DNA from 2 places in the Streptomyces sp. NPDC020681 genome. Region 1 is predicted to be linked to the other one. Evidence: predicted binding sites of a transcription regulator. Region 1 holds the regulator's gene; the other holds the start of a gene.

Region 1 (5,211 bases):
CAAGGTCCCCGGTGACGTCAAGACCGAGGTCGAGGCCGCCGTCGCCGAGCTGAAGGAGAAGCTCAAGGGCGAGGACACCGCCGAGATCCGCACCGCCACCGAGAAGGTCGCGGCCGTCTCGCAGAAGCTGGGCCAGGCCATGTACGCCGACGCCCAGGCCGCGCAGGGCGCCGCAGGCGCCGAGGCTCCGGCCGGCGAGCAGGCCAAGGCGGAGGACGACGTCGTGGACGCCGAGATCGTCGACGACGAGAAGGACGCCAAGGGTGGTGCCGCGTGACGGAGGAGACTCCGGGGTTCGAAGAGAAGCCCGACGTCCCCTCCGGCGCCACCTCTGACGACGCCGCCGAGTCCGCCGAGTCCTCCCAGAAGGAGGGCCCGGCGGCCCCGGCAGGGGACGCAGCAATCATTACCGGTCTGACGGCCCAGCTGGACCAGGTCCGTACGGCGCTCCAGGAGCGCACGGCAGACCTCCAGCGGCTCCAGGCCGAGTACCAGAACTACCGCCGTCGTGTGGAGCGCGACCGGATCACGGTCAAGGAGATCGCCACGGCGAATCTGCTGACCGAGCTCCTGCCGATGCTCGACGACATCGGTCGTGCACGGGACCACGGTGAACTCGTGGGCGGGTTCAAGTCGGTTGCCGAGTCTCTCGAGACGGCGGCGGCCAAGATGGGCCTGCAGCAGTTCGGCAAGGAGGGCGAGCCCTTCGACCCGACGATCCACGAGGCGCTGATGCACTCGTACGCACCGGATGTCACCGAGACCACGTGCGTCGCGGTTCTGCAGCCGGGGTATCGCATCGGCGAGCGGACCATCCGGCCCGCGCGGGTCGCGGTGGCCGAGCCCCAGCCGGGCGCGGCGCCCGCGGTCTCGAAGGAAGAGACGGCGAACGACGAGGAGAGCGGTGGCCCGGAGGAGGGCTGACGCGGTGGTTGACCGATGGGTTGGCCGGTGGGTTGACCTGGTGATTGTCCGAGAGGAGGGACGTCGATGAGCACGAAGGACTTCGTCGAGAAGGACTACTACAAGGTTCTCGGCGTCCCCAAGGACGCCACCGAGGCCGAGATCAAGAAGGCGTACCGGAAGCTCGCCCGCGAGTACCACCCGGACGCCAACAAGGGTGATGCCAAGGCCGAGGAGCGCTTCAAGGAGATCTCCGAGGCGAACGACATCCTCGGCGACCCGAAGCGGCGCAAGGAGTACGACGAGGCGCGCGCCCTGTTCGGGAACGGCGGCTTCCGCGCCGGGCCCGGTGCGGGCGGCGCCGGCGGCAGCTTCAACTTCGACCTGGGCGACCTCTTCGGCGGCGCGCAGGGCGGTGGAGCGCAAGGTGGCGCCGGCGGCTTCGGCGGCGGTCTCGGCGATGTGTTCGGCGGACTGTTCAACCGCGGCGCCGGCACCGCCGGTACGCGTACGCAGCCCAGGCGCGGCCAGGACATCGAGTCCGAGGTGACGCTCAGCTTCACCGAGGCGGTCGACGGGGCCACGGTCCCGCTGCGGATGTCCAGCTCGGCCGCGTGCAAGGCCTGTTCCGGCACCGGCGACAAAAACGGTACGCCTCGGGTGTGCCCGACCTGTGTCGGCACCGGCCAGGTCTCGCGCGGCGGCAGCGGGTCCTTCTCGCTGACCGACCCGTGCGTGGACTGCAAGGGCCGCGGTCTGATCGCGCAGGACCCCTGCGAGGTCTGCAAGGGCAGCGGGCGCGCCCGCTCCTCGCGGACCATGCAGGTCAGGATTCCGGCGGGCGTCTCCGACGGCCAGCGGATCCGGCTGCGCGGCAAGGGCGCTCCGGGCGAACGGGGCGGCCCCGCCGGTGACTTGTATGTCGTCGTGCATGTCGACCCGCACCCGGTCTTCGGCCGCAGGGACGACAACCTCACGGTCACCGTGCCCGTCAGCTACCCGGAGGCGGCGCTCGGCGGCGAGGTGAAGGTGCCGACGCTCGGCGGTCCACCGGTCACGCTGAAGCTGCCCGCGGGCACGCCCAACGGACGTACGATGCGCGCCCGCGGCAAGGGAGCGGTCCGCAAGGACGGCTCCCGCGGCGACCTGCTGGTCACCGTCGAGGTCGCGGTCCCGACCGAGCTCAGCGACAAGGCGAAGGAAGCGCTGCAGGCCTACCGCGAAGCCACCGCGGACGAGGACCCGCGGGACGAGTTGTTCCAGGCCGCGAAGGGAGCATGACATGGACCCCCGATCGGGACGCAGCCGTAACCCCTACCAACTGACCGACGAGTCGCCGGTGTACGTGATTTCGGTGGCGGCCCAGCTGTCCGGTCTGCACCCGCAGACCCTGCGGCAGTACGACCGCCTCGGTCTCGTCTCCCCCGACCGCACGGCCGGCCGGGGCCGGCGCTACTCCGCCCGCGACATCGAACTGCTGCGCACCGTCCAGCAGTTGTCGCAGGACGAGGGCATCAACCTCGCCGGCATCAAGCGCATCATCGAGCTGGAGCACCAGGTCGCGGCGCTGCAGGCGCGGGTCGCCGAGCTGTCGGCGGCGGTCGACGGCGCGGCGGCGGCGATGCAGCAGCGCGAGGCGCAGGTGCACGCTTCGTACCGGCGGGATCTTGTGCCGTACCAGGATGTGCAGCAGGCGAGCGCGCTGGTGGTGTGGCGGCCGAAGCGGTCGGAGTAACAACGCAGGTCCTCAACCAGGCGCCGGACGGGTCGAGTTTGCCCCGTCCGGCGTTTTGGCGGGCTCCTGAAGGCCGTACGCCGAGAGATGCGCCCCGGAGGCCCGCCGGAGGCCGGCGGGCCCGCAGAACGGCTCCTCGGGACGGCGGAATCAGGTCGACTATCCCGGCAGTTTTGGTCAGGTACTCGTCAGGAATCCCGTCAGGACTCGTGCTCGAGAATGCCCGACTGCGCGATGAGATAGCCCAGTTGAGTACGGCTCCCGCTGCCCAGCGACGACCCCAGCTTGGCGATGTGCGCCCGGCAGGTGCGGACATTCATCCCCAGCCGGCGCGCGATCGCCTCGTCCACATGGCCCTCCACCAGCAGTTTCGCGATGGAGCGCTGCACGCCCGTGATGCCGTCCAGGTCCGGGCCGTACGAGATCGGCTCCTCCCACGGGATGCCGTGCAGCCAGAACTGCTCGAAGACGCCGACGAGATACTCGACGATCCCCTTGTGCCGCAGCTCCAGGGCCGAAAGACGGTCGCTGCTCGCCGGGATGAAGGCCACTTTCCGGTCGATGATGATCAGCCGGTCGATGATCTCCTCCAGCGTCCGCACCTCGACGCCCGAGGGCCCGACCTGCTCCATGTAGGCGAGCGTGGCCGGGTGGTGACGGGCAGTGTGCTGGTAGAGGGTGCGCATCCGGACACCCCGCTCGATCAGCGGTTCCACCCGGCGCAGCGCCTTCTCCAGGATGTGTGGCTGCCGCCCGCTGCCGGGCTGGACGGTGAGGAGCTCCTCCGTGCAGTCTGCGGTGACCTGGTCAAGGGTTGTGTTGATGCGGTTGAGGCCCTCGAGGACTGTTATCCCCTGTGGGACGGTGGAATTCTGCGCGGTGAACGCCATGAATGGCTCAAGAGCGTCGGTCAGAGCGACAGTTCGTCGTCGCCGCTCTTGGATCTCCCGCTCGATGGGGTGTATCAGCTGTGTCAGCGCAGTGGTCGGCGGAACCGGGCGAAGCCACTGAGCGTCGTCGGGATCCGGGTGCAGCAGGGCGAGATCGAAGAGACAGGGCGTGGATTCCGCCTCTGACCGGGCTATACGCCCCGTGCGAAGAGCGGTGATGTACAGACTTTTCCCCGACTCGCACAGCTCACCGTCTGCGTGAGGGTGTCCCGGTTCGACCTCATTAGATGGCATATGCACCCCCTCAGGCTCCTGCATTACAGGAACATGATGCCTGCCGTCGCTGGTGCAAGCGTTCGGAGTGAGACATCGTCTTATGCGCGGGGGAGGAGGAATGATCAAAAGAGGTGGAGAACACCCATGTCTAGGACGCTACGTGCTCTTTGTGCTCTTGCCATAGCGGCGGCCGCGCTAGGTGCGGTGGCCTCCGGTGAGCCCTCCTGGGGTAGCAGCTCCCCTGCCGTGGTGGCGGCGACCCAGGGCGAGTCTTCGTGGGGCGGCCTCGTTTCCGCGGACTCGGGTTCGGCGCCAGGTGAGCCCTCCTGGGGTGCTGCTCCGGCAACTGCCGTAGTCGCCCCTGGTGAGCCTTCCTGGGGTGTCGGTCCGGCAGGCACGAACGAATGACCGTTCCACCGGACGACCGGACCTTCCGGCGTGAGATGGCAACGGCCTACCGCTCGGGGTGGCATTTCATCGACCTCGTCACGGCAATCCCCCACCGTGGCGACTCGTTGATGGTCACCCTGTTCGGCGAGCCGATCGTCGTGGCACGCGAGGAGGACGAAGACGTTCGTGCATACCGGTGCCTTCGCCGGCCCCGTGGAGCACCACAGCCCGTCCGCTGTGCCATCAGGTACGGCATGATTTTCGTCAATCTCGACCAGCGTGATCATCAGTTGGCCGAGCCCGACACCACCACCGCCACCCCCCGCAGTGCCTGAGCGGTTCCCCCGTCGTTGTAAATCGCTCAGGCGCTTCCCCCACACAGCGGCGCCATCGTGGACCTGAAACGCGATGGCGCCGCTGTGCTTTTCCCGTACGGCCCCGGGCTCTTCGCGTACGGCCCCGGTGGCGCTCAGGCGCTGCCCATCGCCCGGGTCAGGGCGATCTCGATGAGCACCCGGTCCGGGTTCGGGGCCGGTGTGCGGCCGTAGCGCTGCGCGTAGCGCTCCACCGCGTCCGCGACGAGCTCCGGCTCCGTACGGACCCTCGCGCGGCCCTCCAGGGTCGCCCAGCGGCCCTTGTCCACCTGGCAGACCGCGACCGCCGCGCCGTCCGGGCCCGCGGCCAGGATGTTGGCGACCTTGCGGCTGTTCTTGTTGGTGATGACGCGCGCGACGCCGCCCTCCGGGTCGTAGGTGACGCCGACCGCCACGACGTGCGGCGTGCCGTCCTGGCGCGAGGTCGTCAGGGTGCACAGGTGGTACTCGCGCCAGAAGCTCAGGAAGGAAGCGCCGGGGTTCCGCGGGTCGTTGGCCATGCTCCGGAACCTACCGGCGGCGGCTGGCCATCACTACCTTGAGCGGAATAGACTCAACTTTGTGACCGTTGGATCAGTCATAGTCTTCGAGACGTTCGCAGAGACTGTGCACCGCGACTGAGCCGAGGAGGAGAACCGCCCGT
Region 2 (5,211 bases), on a different contig from region 1:
TCGGCGCCGACGATGAACGGCAGCTCCTGCTCGCCCAGTTCGTGCTGCGACGCCACCTTGCGCAGCAGTCTGGCGATCGAACGCTCCAGGTTCCGCACGCCCGCCTCACGGGTGTACTCCCCCGCCAGCCTGCGCAGCGCGGACTCGTCGATGGTCACCTCGCCGGGCTCCAGGCCCGCCCGCTCCAGCTGGCGCGGCAGCAGGTGGTCCCGGGCGATGACGACCTTCTCGTCCTCGGTGTAGCCGTCGAGCCTGACCAGCTCCATCCGGTCGAGCAGCGCCTCCGGGATGGCCTCCAGTACGTTCGCGGTGGCCAGGAAGACGACGTCGCTCAGGTCGAGTTCGACCTCCAGGTAGTGGTCGCGGAAGGTGTGGTTCTGCGCCGGGTCCAGGACCTCGAGCAGCGCCGCGGCCGGGTCGCCGCGGAAGTCCGAGCCGACCTTGTCGATCTCGTCGAGCAGGACCACCGGGTTCATGGACCCGGCTTCCTTGATCGCCCGGACGATGCGGCCCGGCAGCGCGCCGACGTAGGTACGCCGGTGTCCGCGGATCTCCGCCTCGTCCCGGACGCCGCCGAGCGCGACCCGGACGAACTTCCGTCCCATCGCGTGCGCGACGGACTCACCGAGCGAGGTCTTGCCGACACCGGGCGGGCCGACGAGCGCCAGAACCGCGCCCCCGCGCCGCCCGCCGACCACGCCCAGCCCCCGGTCGGCACGCCGCTTGCGCACCGCCAGGTATTCGGTGATCCGTTCCTTCACGTCCTGCAGTCCGGCGTGCTCGGCGTCCAGGATCGCCTTCGCGCCCTGGATGTCGTACTCGTCCTCGGTGCGCTCGTTCCAGGGCAGTTCGAGGACCGTGTCGAGCCAGGTGCGGATCCAGGAGATCTCGGGGCTCTGGTCGCTGCCCCGCTCCAGCTTGTCGACCTCCTTGAGCGCGGCCTCACGGACCTTCTCGGGCAGGTCGGCGGCCTCGACGCGGGCCCGGTAGTCGTCGGTCTCGTCCTCGCCGTCCTCACCGTTGAGCTCACGGAGCTCCTTGCGCACGGCTTCGAGCTGACGGCGCAGCAGGAACTCGCGCTGCTGCTTGTCGACGCCCTCCTGGACGTCCTTGGCGATGGACTCCGCGACGTCCTGCTCGGCGAGGTGCTCGCGCAGCTGCTCGGTGGCGAGCTTGAGGCGGGCCACCGGGTCGGCGGTCTCGAGGAGTTCGATCTTCTGGGCGGTGGTCAGGAACGGTGAGTAGCCGGAGTTGTCGGCGAGCTGCGAGACGTCGTCGATCTGCTGGACACGGTCCACGACCTGCCAGGCTCCGCGCTTCTTCAGCCAGTTCGTGGCGAGCGCCTTGTATTCCTTGACGAGCTCGGCGACCTGACCGGGCATGGGGTCAGGCACGGTCTCGTCGATCCGCGCGCCCTCGACCCAGAGTGCGCCGCCGGGCCCTGTAGTGCCAGCGCCGATCTTCACGCGGCCACGGCCGCGGATGAGCGCGCCGGGGTCTCCGTCGGAGAGCCGGCCGACCTGCTCGACGGTCCCGAGCACACCGGTCGCGGCGTACGTCCCGTCGACCCGCGGAACAAGAAGCACCTTCGGCTTGCTTGCCCCACTGGAGCGCGCAGCGGCCTGCGCGGCCTCCACCGCGGCTCGTACCTCTGCGTCGGACAGGTCCAGCGGCACCACCATTCCGGGCAGCACGACCTCGTCGTCGAGGGGCAGCACGGGCAGGGTGAGCGAAGTGAACGCAGAAGACTCAGCAGCCATGATCTCCCCTTAGGCAGTGAAGTTGAGCTGTATGGACTCAATGCACAGGGCCTCGGAGATGTTCCCGGGGGAACGTTCGCTCTCAGCGATCGTCCGCGGGGCAGCCGCCTCGTGGCCGATACTGCGGCGATGAGGCTTGAGTCGTACGGACGACGGGTGGGCGCCGGGGCGGGGCTGGCGCTCGCGGGACTTCTGGTCGCCGGGTGCGGCGGCGCGGGCGGGGGCGACGGTGAGGCGCCCAAGAGCACGCCTTCCTCCTCGGCGGCGACACGCTCCGCGTCGCCTGCCGCGGCTCAGCCGCTCGTCGAGATGACGGTCACCGGAGGCATCGCCGGTGTGCACAACCGGCTCCTCGTCCGCGCCGACGGCAGCTACTCCACGACCACGAAGACCGGAGCGGGCCGTACCGGCCGAATGACCCCGGCCGAGCTGGCCGAGCTGCGCCGGGCCCTGGAAGACGCCGACTTCGCCCGCCTCCCGCGCAATCCCACGGGCTCCCCGATCGCGGACGGCTTCACCTACGAGATCTCGTACGCGGGCCACACGGTCACCACATCCGACCCCGGGCTGCTACCCGCCCTGCGGGACGTACTCGCCGCGCTCCCCGAGGACTAGCGGGTGCCGCGCCACGCGGCGCACCGCCGGCCAGCACAGGAGCCCGGCCAGCAGGGCCAGCGGATGGCCCCAGTTGGTGAGCGGGTCCGCGAAGGCCAGCAGGTCCTTGAGGAGCATCAGGGACGTGAAGCCGAGGAGCGTGGCGCGCGGGACCGGGCCGAGGAGCCCGGCGAGCGCGCCGATGCTCGCCATCAGCCCGAAGCTGATGCCGTAGTCGAGCCGGTGCAGCGAGGTGGCGGGCAGATGTCCGGCCGCCACGGATATCCCGACCGGTATCTCGGTGGCCAGCGTCGCCATGACATGACCGGCGAAAAACACCCCGGCGGTGCGCAGTCCTCCGATGCGGCGTTCCAGCGCGGTCAGTGTGAAGAGGAAGGCGACGGCGTACGGGGACGCCAACCCGCCGGCCACCCACAGCGCGCTCGCACCCAGAACGAGCAGCGGGGTGTCGGCCAAATGGGCGACATCGGTGCTGGAGCCGCGGAGGAGGGCGGAGACGGTGGCGGGGTCGCCGTACTCGGCGAACAGGGAGGTGGCGATCAGCACGAGGATGTACGCGAAGGTGAACGGCGTCCCGGTGGGTGTCGGCACCACCTGCCGCAGCACGGCCCAGCCGCGCCGCCACGCCGACCCTTGAGCTTCACCGCCGCACGAGGCCTCGGCCGCACCGGACGGTACGGGCCGGACAAGGCCCGCCTCCGGGGAGGCGGACTCGGCAGCGGGCTCCACCGGGCTCTTCCGCTGGCGCGGGATCCCGGGCAGCAGGCCCGTGTCCGTCGAGGGGACTTCGTCCTTCGTGCGCCGGTGCACCGCGTGAGGCCCCTTTCGCCAAGCCCCCGAACAAAACACCACCCAACGCGATCACCATCACCCGCGTCTATGACGTGCGCCACACCAGGCAACCCTCGTACCGCTTCGAGCGTCGCGCGCACCACCGGGCCAATTCATTTGTTCCGCTCGCGCCGTCCCGCCACGATGGCCCCAGACACCCGCCCGGCCCGCCATCCGGAGGTCATCCATGTCGCTGTACACCGACGCGTCCGATCCGCCCGTCACCCTCGACCGGCGCGACGGACCCCATGGCGAGGTCGTACTGCGGCGGCGCGGTGATCGGCACGAGATCATCGCCAACGGGTGTTTTCTGATGGACACCTCCGACGGCCGCTCCGAGCGACTTCTCGTCGACGCCGCGTACGACGCGCTCGCCGCCGCCGGAAAACGCGATCCCGCCCTCCTCATCGGCGGCCTCGGCGTCGGCTTCTCGCTGGCCCACGCCGCCGCCAACCCGAACTGGCGCAGCATCGCCGTCGTCGAGCGCGAACAGGCGATCATCGACTGGCACCGCACCGGGCCGCTGCGGCAGATCTCCGGCGACGCGCTCGCCGACCCCCGCAGCGTGATCCTGCACACGGACCTCCTTGACCACCTCCGTGCCGGTCCGGACCACGCGGAGCGTTACGACGCCCTCTGTCTTGACATCGACAACGGACCCGACTGGACCGTCACCGACGACAACGGAAATCTCTACTCACCAGCCGGACTAGCCGCCTGTCAGGCCCTGTTGGAGCCGGGCGGAATTCTCGCCGTGTGGTCCGCCCAGCCCTCCGCCGCTTTCGAGGATGCGTTGCGGAATGCCGGATTCACCGGGGTAAGAACCGAAGAGATCCCCCTTGCCCGAGGAGTTCCCGACGTGGTCCATCTCGCTGTTCGCCCTGCGTAGCCGGGAGTGCGTCACTGCCTTTACGCTGCTGACCTACACACCGGATCTAGAACCGGCTTGCAGCTCGCGAGAACGCGTACAGGGGCGGGACGATGGAGCAGACACACACCACCCACAACGGCGTCGCGGCCACGCCCGGCGCCCAGCGCCGGGTGCTGGTGGTCGAGGACGATTCGACGATCGTCGACGCCATCGCCGCACGTCTGCGGGCCGAGGGCTTCCTCGTGCAGACGGCCGCCGACGGGCCCGCCGCGGTCGACGCGGCCGAGGCATGGCAACCCGATCTCATGGTCCTGGATGTGATGCTGCCCGGCTTCGACGGCCTCGAGGTGTGCCGTCGCGTCCAGGCGCAGCGTCCCGTCCCGGTCCTGATGCTCACGGCGCGCGACGACGAGACGGACATGCTCGTCGGGCTCGGCGTCGGCGCGGACGACTACATGACCAAGCCCTTCTCGATGCGGGAGCTCGCGGCACGCGTGCATGTGCTGCTGCGCCGCGTCGAGCGGGCCGCGCTCGCCGCGGTGACCCCGCGCAGCGGGATCCTGCGCCTCGGCGAGCTGGAGATCGACCACGCACAGCGCCGGGTCCGGGTGCGCGGTGACGACGTGCATCTGACGCCGACCGAGTTCGATCTGCTGGTCTGCCTGGCGAACACGCCGCGCGCCGTGCTCTCCCGCGAGCAGTTGCTGGCCGAGGTCTGGGACTGGGCGGACGCCTCCGGCACCCGCACCGTCGACAGCCACATCAAGGCTCTGCGCCGGAAGATCGGCGCAGAGCGGATCCGTACCGTGCACGGCGTCGGCTACGCGCTGGAGACGCCTGCGCCATGAGGCGCAGGCTCCGTGGCGGACGGCCCGGCAGACGAGACCGCAGCCAGGGCTGGAGAAACTGGCTGCGGTCCGCCTCGATCTCGATATCCATCAAGACCAAGCTCGGCACGCTCGTCGTCGTCTCGGTCTTCATCACGACCGGCCTGCTGCTGGTCGCGCTGCGCACCGAGACCGAGCTGCGCTTCATCACCGTCTTCTCGGTGATCGCGACGCTCCTGATCACCCAGTTCGTGGCGCACGGGCTGACCGCGCCGCTGGACGAGATGAACACGGTGGCCAAGGGCAT

The links. The regulator HspR, encoded in region 1, represses chaperone genes until heat shock. The targets are predictions, from matches to a motif close to TTGAGNNNNNNNNNCTCAA.
Region 2: lon (endopeptidase La) is a predicted target of HspR. The motif match lies at 1,783-1,801, and genes of this name have one in related genera.

What each region holds. Positions count from the first base shown of each region.
Region 1 covers NZ_JBIRTX010000002.1:227,257-232,467, reverse strand. The annotation lists gene dnaK (molecular chaperone DnaK) at 1-277, shown strand, start outside; gene grpE (nucleotide exchange factor GrpE) at 274-924, shown strand; gene dnaJ (molecular chaperone DnaJ) at 991-2,184, shown strand; gene ACH4YL_RS04565 (heat shock protein transcriptional repressor HspR) at 2,186-2,638, shown strand; gene ACH4YL_RS04560 (helix-turn-helix transcriptional regulator) at 2,839-3,822, opposite strand; gene ACH4YL_RS04555 ((2Fe-2S)-binding protein) at 4,209-4,529, shown strand; gene ACH4YL_RS04550 (pyridoxamine 5'-phosphate oxidase family protein) at 4,664-5,068, opposite strand; gene clpB (ATP-dependent chaperone ClpB) at 5,210-5,211, shown strand, end outside.
Region 2 covers NZ_JBIRTX010000003.1:354,544-359,754, forward strand. The annotation lists gene lon (endopeptidase La) at 1-1,760, opposite strand, end outside; gene ACH4YL_RS08710 (protealysin inhibitor emfourin) at 1,890-2,375, shown strand; gene ACH4YL_RS08715 (rhomboid-like protein) at 2,331-3,185, opposite strand; gene ACH4YL_RS08720 (spermidine synthase) at 3,394-4,095, shown strand; gene ACH4YL_RS08725 (response regulator transcription factor) at 4,188-4,925, shown strand; gene ACH4YL_RS08730 (ATP-binding protein) at 4,922-5,211, shown strand, end outside.